DNA from 2 places in the Salegentibacter profundi genome. Region 1 is predicted to be linked to the other one. Evidence: riboswitches for the same ligand, from Rfam matches in the RefSeq annotation. Region 1 holds a riboswitch; the other holds the start of a gene.
What was found. A riboswitch is a leader RNA that binds a small molecule or an ion and turns the genes downstream of it on or off. The one in region 1 is predicted to bind cobalamin.
Positions count from the first base shown of each region.

Region 2: linked by a shared signal. The riboswitch ahead of ACW6NC_RS04660 (TonB-dependent receptor plug domain-containing protein) and the one ahead of ACW6NC_RS11875 (ribonucleotide-diphosphate reductase subunit beta) in region 1 are both predicted to bind cobalamin.

Region 1 covers NZ_JBSYGG010000009.1:60,633-65,059, forward strand. The annotation lists gene ACW6NC_RS11870 (ribonucleoside-diphosphate reductase subunit alpha) at 1-1,025, opposite strand, end outside; gene ACW6NC_RS11875 (ribonucleotide-diphosphate reductase subunit beta) at 1,057-2,031, opposite strand; cobalamin riboswitch at 2,146-2,277, opposite strand; gene ACW6NC_RS11880 (hypothetical protein) at 2,600-2,818, shown strand; gene ACW6NC_RS11885 (hypothetical protein) at 3,357-3,542, shown strand; gene ACW6NC_RS11890 (SusC/RagA family TonB-linked outer membrane protein) at 4,014-4,427, shown strand, end outside.
Region 2 covers NZ_JBSYGG010000002.1:379,362-383,788, reverse strand. The annotation lists gene ACW6NC_RS04670 (iron chelate uptake ABC transporter family permease subunit) at 1-631, opposite strand, end outside; gene ACW6NC_RS04665 (ABC transporter substrate-binding protein) at 631-1,770, opposite strand; cobalamin riboswitch at 1,840-2,065, shown strand; gene ACW6NC_RS04660 (TonB-dependent receptor plug domain-containing protein) at 2,101-3,930, shown strand; gene ACW6NC_RS04655 (YncE family protein) at 3,934-4,427, shown strand, end outside.

The DNA of each region.
Region 1 (4,427 bases):
AGATAAGAATGCCAGCCCAAAACACCTAGTCCTAAAGCGCGATGGCGTTTGGCAAATTGATGCGCTGATCTCAGGTAATGGTTATCTCTGGTTTTGACAATGAATTCCTGGAGGACCGCATCAAGAAAGTATATGGCAAGTTTTACCGCTTCTGTATCCTTCCACTGGTCATATAATTCGAGGTTCATAGAGCTGAGACAACAAATGAAGGATTCCTCTCTGGAAGAAGGTAAGGCAATTTCAGAACAAAGATTACTGGAATGAATCCGCAGATTCTTATCCAGGTAAACCTGGGGTTTATTCCTGTTGATATTATCCGAAAAGAGGATGTAGGGCAGTCCCTTCTGCTGACGGCTTTCCAGGACCTTAGCCCATATTTCTCTTTTATCCATATCCCCATCAATCATTTCCTGCATCCAGTAATCGGGAACACAGACTCCATAGAATAAATTCTGAATGGGATTACCTATACTTTTAATTTCCAGGAACTCATTGATATCCGGATGATCGATGTCTAAATATGCTGCAAATGCTCCCCGACGTACACCTCCTTGGGAAATCGTATCCATGGCCGTATCAAAAAGTCTCATAAAACTGGTGGACCCACTGCTTTTACCATTATCCGTTACAGCGCTCCCTCTTCCTCTTAATTCTCCAAAATAGCCCGAAGTTCCCCCACCAATCTTAGTTTGCATAATGACTTCTCCAAGCTTATGGGTAATTCCTTCAATGTTATCCGGAACATACACATTAAAACAGGATATCGGTAGGCCACGCTCGGTACCCATATTGGCCCAGATCGGGGAGCTAAGGCTCATCCATCCCCGTTCTATCATTTCTTTAAAGGCTTCTTTCAGTTCTGGTTTTAACAGGCGTTTCGCTGCAGCACCGGCAATGCGGTCAATGGCACATTGAGGGGTTTCTCCTTTAAGCAGGTAACCTCTGTTTAAAATTTGCTTGCTTTCTTCATTAAGCCACCATAGTCTGGTGTCAAGCTCATTTTTTTGTAATTGCTGTGATATCATTAAATTAAAATTAGAAGATGAGTATATCGGATTAAAATAAATCGCTGGCGGTAATACTTTTATCGTGTTTGGTGTATTCAACCGGTCTTTTTGCAAAGAAGTCATCGAGGCTGTTAGCAAAAACCTCTTCTTCGAACCATTGCAAGGGCTGTACTGATTTTCTCACTTCCGGGAAAATTTCTTTCATTCCAATTTTTTCAAGACTGGTATTAACCCGGAACTTCATAAAATGAAGAAGGTCTCTTTTATTGGGTTTTTCCAATTCACCAAATTCAAAGATCCAATCCAGGATTTCAGCTTCTACCTCCAGGGAATGGATTACAGTTTTACGTATTCTTTCTTTTGAAGGTTCCCCCAACAATTCAGGGAATTCATCTCTGATTTGATTGATAAGGTAGATTCCTGCGTTGGCATGTACCTGTTCATCAATAGAGGTCCAGGCAATAATATTGCTGACATTTTTCATCACGCCTTTAAACCTGGAAAACGATAGAATGATCGCAAATTGACTAAACAACGAGACATTTTCTATAAGAATGGAGAATAAGAGGAGGGAGCTAACATATTTTTCTTTTTCTGATGATTTGGTGTGCGCTAGTGCCTCAGATAGATAGGCAATTCTTTTGTTGATCACCGGGACGGCCAACAGGTCTTTAAATTCATTATTGTGACCCAGAACTTCTAGGAGACGGGAATAGGCTTCGGAATGCCTGAATTCGCACTCGGCAAATGTGCTGCCCAGGCCATTGAATTCCGGTTTGGGAAAGTGATGATATAAATCGCCCCAGAAGGATTTGACCGAAACTTCTATTTGAGAGATTGCCAGTAAACTTCGTTTGATAATAAGCCTTTCATTTTCTGAGAGATGTGAATGAAAGTCCTGGACATCCGCAGTGAAATCCACCTCGGAGTGAACCCAGTAAGACTGGTTGATTGCTTCAGAAAATCCTAATACCTCGGGATATTCAAAGGGTTTGTAATTTAATCTTTTGTCGAAAATACTCATATAACTTTTGTTTTTGGTTACAAATTCAAAAGCATAAAAGCATGATGTACCAGAAAGAAATGTGGCAGGGAAAGACACAAAATCAGGATGGACATTTACTTTTTATGCGAAAGCAAAAGTCATTCAATAAAGAAAGGTATTCTGGCTTGTGCCTAAGCACTTACAGTTGCGCAACAGCTCACGATTCGCACGTGATTCCCCTTATTAATTGCCTTAAAAGACAAAAACTTTATTGAAATATTTTACAGTATAAAACTATTGGATTATTTGATTATAAATTAAAAGAGGTCAATTAGTTCTTCACATAGTTATTCACAGGGGAGGGAGGACCTAAGGATTTCTGAATAAAGCAAGCTCGAGAACCTTTCCCTGTGACCAAGCCTTTATAGCAAAAAGTGCAAGAATTCCATCTGCTACAGGAAATTTTAAGAAATTTTTTGATGGGTGTAAGCTTATATAAATAATTTTGTGGTTTATTTCAAGGATGTCCTTTTGATTTGGCTTGTTATTTTTATTTTAGGCCATTGGAAATTACATTGAACTACTGCTTAATTTTTAAACCTTAATTATGGGAAGACCTTCAACAAAACCTAAAGACTTAAGAGATGGATATTATATCGAAGTCCGAAATAAAAACAAAGGAAACGGTATTAAAATCAGAAGGGATACTAAAAAGCAATTGCTCCTTGCCATTGACGAATATAAAGAAAGTAAAGATGTGACTGTTTTAGGCAAGTCTGAAAATGGAGTTATGAAAGATATTCCAGGCCTGACTAGGGAATCTTAGTGATAAGGCCTGGAAGAATTGGTTGCTAAGTTGAATTAATTCCTGCTTTTTACAATTAATCAAAATCTGAATCTCTTACCAATATTAGCACTGGGTTCAACAATCTTCGCATGAAAGGATTTGGCATTTCTTGAGTAGTAGCTTAAGGAATCACAAAAATAAATTTCAGGATTTATTTTGAATGGTTTTTTCAAATTCGCTGAAAAACTCAGTAAGGGTTATATTTTCATTCTGGCAAATATTATATATAGTGGATAGGGGTATACGATAACCCTCATCCTCTTTCATCTTTGTTAGAACTGAAGAAGAAATACCTATTAAGGATGCATAATTATTTTGACTAATCGGATTTCCGTCTTGGTCAGTTGGTGAATTAAGGTACTTCTTATTGATATAATTACACACGAGTTTATTAATACTCTTACGTTGTTTATTTGTATAAAGATGGCCCAATCTTTTAGTCAAAATGGAAATATTTGAACACAATTAAGATATTTTGACAAAAAAAACTGTTCTCGATAGAGAATGATTAAAAAAAATGTTTATATTTGAAGAGTTTAATATATTTGCGAACCTTCATATTGTAAAAATATTAGAAGCATTCGCTTTGAATCTCGATTCGAAAACTGGTAATTTTATGCAACGAGATGATAAGCATAATGCTCACGACCCGGGCGTGAGCTTGCTTATTGTTGCAGGGTATACCAGTACCTCGAATCGATAAGTTGAGCTTTCACGCCTTTTTTGTGTTGTTGACTCTTCTTTACTTCAAAGTAACCTTCTTCAATTTATAAGTTTCGCTCTTTTGCCCTTTAATTACACTTAAAGACCAAAGTGGTCGCCACCCATGCCTGGGTGTATTCACAAATCTTGTTTGCGGGAACAAGAAAATCACATTAATAATCCCGTGGGTTGCTGTTTTGAGCCCTTTATATTAAACAGCTTTTGGGTGGGAAGCCTTCTAACCCCATGTGGGGAAATAAATGGAGGCTTTGGGTATTTTTTATTTTGGTTAATTAGGTTACCGCCGGTTTTAGGGGCCGGTGGATAGATTAAAAAAGAAATTGCTTATGAAAAGAAAGTTGAATTAGCCTAAATAGGTGTTAAGCTAAAAAGCCTTCCCCGATGATTGGCGTCGTGAGGGGAAGGCCTGAGCTTAAATAAAACAATGTTTCATTCAAAACCACACGAAATTATGAAAAATAATTACAAACGCCTAAAAATGGTGGCGTATGTATTTGTTGCCGTTTTATTGGCAATTCTAGCCTTTTCGGCTAAAGCCAAAGCGGCACCAATTAAATATACTCTCCAAAAGGAAATTGAAATTTCCGGGACCGTAGATGATGAAAACGGTGTACCTGTAAGCGGTGCAACAATCGCACTAGAAGGTCTAAACCGCGGCACCATCACCGATATGGATGGTAATTTCACCTTATTTGCCCCCTCGAATGCGGTCCTGGTAATTTCTTATTTAGGGTATACTACCCAAAAAATCTCCATTGAAAATAAAAAAGAGCTCAAAATTATTCTGGAAGAAGATGTGGATGCTCTTGGAGAAGTAAAGATTAATGCAGGATACTATAATACCACAGAAAGAGAACGAACTGGA
Region 2 (4,427 bases), on a different contig from region 1:
TGGCCCAAAAAAGACCAAGTATTGTCACCTCCTCCCAGGAGAGGTTGCCCAGGCTTCCAAAGGACCAGAATACGTATTGCTGAAGCTGGGAGGCCGGGCTAAAATAGGCCAGTACACTGACTACTGCGGCGGTTAAACTGGCAAACATCAGGCCTATTATGAGGATAGCCATAGTATCCCGAAGTCGCAGGGAGGCCAGCATTACCGCCATTAAAACCAATAAACTTCCAAGGCTTGAGGCGATAACAATACTCCATTTAGAAAGAAGGAAAGCGGCGAAGGCTCCCCCAAATAATCCTGCACCCATAAAAACAATGGCCACCCCAAGACTGGCTCCGCTACTTAAACCGAGCACATAAGGACCGGCCAATGGATTTCTGAAAAGAGTTTGCATCAACAGACCGCTTACGGCAAGGCCTGAACCGGTAATGACTGCTGTGATGGCTTTGGGAAGACGGTACTCTACAATAATATACCTCCAGGATTCTCTGGATACCTCAAGGTTAAATAGGGAAGCGACAATATCCCCGAAGGGAATATTGACCGATCCCAATCCAATATTGAGAAACAAAAGTCCTATTAAAGCCCCTATTAAAAGTGCAAAGGTCCATATGTATTTTTGTTTTATGATCAATCTTTCAGGGCTTTAAAAAACACGCGTTGATAATCTGGAAGCAAATCTGGATGAAAAATGGAAATCAGATCTTTTAAAACCAGGTCGGGACGTTGGGGGCCCAGTTCAAAGTATAAGACCCCACCTGTTTCTCCTTTACCAAGACTAACACTAAATACGTTTTTTTGTTTAACTGCTTTAAATTGCTCATAATGCCTGGACTCGTTGAGAAGTTGGGTGTAAGAGGTAAATTGCCCAGAACTTACCCAGAAATCAGCATTTTGTGATTTTTCCAGAACATTTTCAAAGGAAAGTGCCAGGCTACCGCTGCCCTGGGTTTCTTTATAGAGGTAATTGGCATTGGCATCCTTTATAAAGCGAGCCTGCCAGGAATTCCCATAGGGCATGTACCATTGATCTTTATACATGGAACCACTAATGACATCCGGTTGATTTTTTGAGGTTCCTGCCAGTTTTTTTGCCTGAAGATAATCGGATTCGATCTGATTAAATATCGCTGTGGCCTGGTCAGTTTTATCAAAAAAAGCACCCATGAATTTAATCCATTCAGCTTTTCCTAAGGGTTCTTCTTCCATCCAGTCAGCATTAAAAACTACAGGAATTCCCGTTTTTTGGATATTCTCAAAAGTCCTGTTATTACCATCTATTGCAAAACCGATCACCACATCAGGTTGCAAATCAATAAGGACTTCAGTATTGATGTTTTCATTCTTTCCCAATTCTTTTATCTGGCCAGAATCGATGATTTCTCTTGTCTTTTGAGAAGAAATATAATTAAGGCCTGGAAATCCGGCTAATTTCGACTCAACCTTTAAAGCCTCAAGGGCTGGGATATGGGTTGTGGAAGTAACCACTAACTTTTTAACAGGGATTCTTATTTTTTGATCATACTGTAAATCTTCGGGGATCACAGCCTTTTCCCGGGCCAACAGGTAAGTCAAATCCAATTCCGAATTTGGCCAGGGATCATGAACCTTCACCAGGGAGTAACCATCGAATTGCGCTATGCTGAAGCCCCTGGCATGTTTTATTTCCAATGGGACTCCTTCGGGTTTAGCTACAGAAGATGTGGTCTTTTCTTCGTTTTTACAAGAAAAGAGCAGGAGGAAAGTAAGAAGGTAGACCAGGTATTTCAAGATTACAGATTTGACTTCAAAAGTAAGATTATTTAAAAATTTTAGTGCTTCCCAAACATAAATGTTTATTTTTGAACTTGAAATTTTGGTTTGGCGCCGCGAAACATCGTCGTCGATTAAAAGGGAATCAGGTGATTTGAATCTTCAAAAATTCCTGAGCTGTTCCCGCAACTGTAAGCTTAGTTCCGTATCCGGAATGCCTGTTGTTACACTTCATACCACTGTCACTTTGGGTGATGGGAAGGTAAACAATAAGGACGCGAGCCAGGAGACCTGCCAGAAGCATTACTAATCTAACTCTTAGACTTTCGGGATAAAAGTCGGTGTATAATGAAATTAACTCGTTATTACCTTTTATTTTTAGGATTGCTTATAAAGGCATCTGTATTCTCACAAGCCGAACCTGTCACCCGGTTGGATGAGGTTGTTTTAAGTGACATATCCCTTACAAGAGATTCCGAAGAACGCCGGTTAATTTCACTAAACGATTCTATTTTAAGAGAGAATGAGCCTTCTCTGACTTCAGTTTTACAATTTAACAGTCCTATATTTTTTAGAGAAAATGGCCGGGGAATGGTTTCTTCGGCTTCGTTCCGGGGTACTTCGGCCCAGCAAACTGCAGTGATCTGGAACGGGATCAATATTAATTCTCAATTTACAGGACAAACGGATTTCAACACGATTCCTACTGGAATTATCAGTAATATTTCCATTCGCCCGGGTGGAGGTAGTGTGCTTTATGGAAGCGGTGCCATCGGAGGTAGCATACACTTAAATACCCCTTTTAATTTTGATGGTAAGTTTCATAATATACTAAAACTGGATTATGGAAGTTTCGAAACTTTTTCCGGTACCTATAAAACGGCTATTTCCTCTGATAAGACCAGTTTTCAGTTGCATCTTACGCGGAATACTTCCGCCAATGATTTTGAATATCCCACAGAGAATCAATTCAATGAAAATGGGGATTACCGCAATACCGGGCTGGGGATATCAGCAGCTCATCGCTTAAATAAAGATCACCTGTTGAAATTTCACGGTAATTATTACCGGGGAGAAAGAGGTTTTTCCGGAACGCTCAGTGCCCCATCCAAAGCGAAATTTGAAGATGTAAATAGCCGTAATCTCCTGGAGTGGAATGGATTTTACGGTGAGTTAAGCACTTCATTAAAATTGGCTTACTTAGAAGAGAGCTTTCAGTATTATGAAAACCGCCATAATGAAGAAAATGATTTTGGTAAGGCTAAAACCGGGATTATAAAAACGGATATCACCTACCAGTTTACCCATGATCTGGAAGTAACTGGCATTGTGGAATACCAGCATATTACCGGGGAGGGAACCCAAACCGGAAGTAGACGCCGTGATATGGGAAGTCTTGCGGTTCTTTTAAAACATCAGCTTGGGAAATTCAGTTATCAGCTCAGTGCCAGAAAAGAAGCCACGGACATTTATCAATCCCCTTTATTATTTGCTGCTAACGGGCTTTACAGCTTTTCTGAAAATTATGAATTAAGACTAGGAATTTCAAAGAATTTCAGAATACCCACGTTCAATGACCTGTACTGGCATGCTGGAGGAAATTCAGATTTGAAACCAGAAACTTCCCGCCAGCTTGAATTGGGTCAGAAATTCAGTCTGAATAAGCTGGAGTTTGATCTTGCCGGGTATCTTATCGATAGCAGAAATCTCTTAAGGTGGATCCCCACAAACGATGGTATATGGCGGCCTGAAAATACCGGGGAAGTGAGAAATTATGGCCTGGAAGCAGGCTTAGAATGGAAAAAGACCCTGGGCAGGCACAACCTGGATTTCAAAGCATCTTATGCCTGGACCCAGAGCCGAGATCAATCGACCCAGAAACAGCTTATCTATGTGCCTGATCATAAGGTCACCGCTTCGGTAGGGTACCGTTATAAGCGCTATGGACTATTTTATCAGTTCCTGTATAATGATAGCATTTTTACTTCTTCGGATAATAATTACGCTTTAAGCGATTACAAAGTTTCCAACCTGGGATTGTCCAGAGAATTTGGAAACAAAGATTTTTTGAAGCTTGGATTCCAGGTTCGTAACCTCTTTGATGAACAATATATGAGTATGCCTGGGAGGCCTATGCCAGGAAGATATTTCAATACCTCAATCACCTTTAAATTATAATTTATGAAAATCAGATTTTATTTAGCCGTTATTCTTAGTGCTGTTTTACTTTCCTCTTGCGAGGATGATAATGATATCAATGAAATTCCCAAAGAGGAACCTGGAATTTATACCGAAGGCATATTTATTTTAAATGAAGGGAATTTTGGTTCGGGAAATAGTTCGGTATCCTTTGTTGAACCAGACCTTGCACAAATTCAGCACTACATTTATGCAGAGGAAAACCAGGGGAAGGATCTCGGAGACACAGGTCAGAGTATAGGATTTTATGAGGATTATGCCTTTATCGTAATGAATGTTTCAGGAAAGATAGAAGTAGTTGACCGGCATACTTTTAAATATGTGGGCACCATAGATACCGGCCTTGATAATCCGAGATATATTGATTTTTCCAACAAAAGTGCTTTTGTCACTAACTGGGGAGACGGCACAGACCCCGATGATGACTTTGTTGCGGTATATGACCTGGAAACCCTTGAGGTAGAGGAAATAATCCC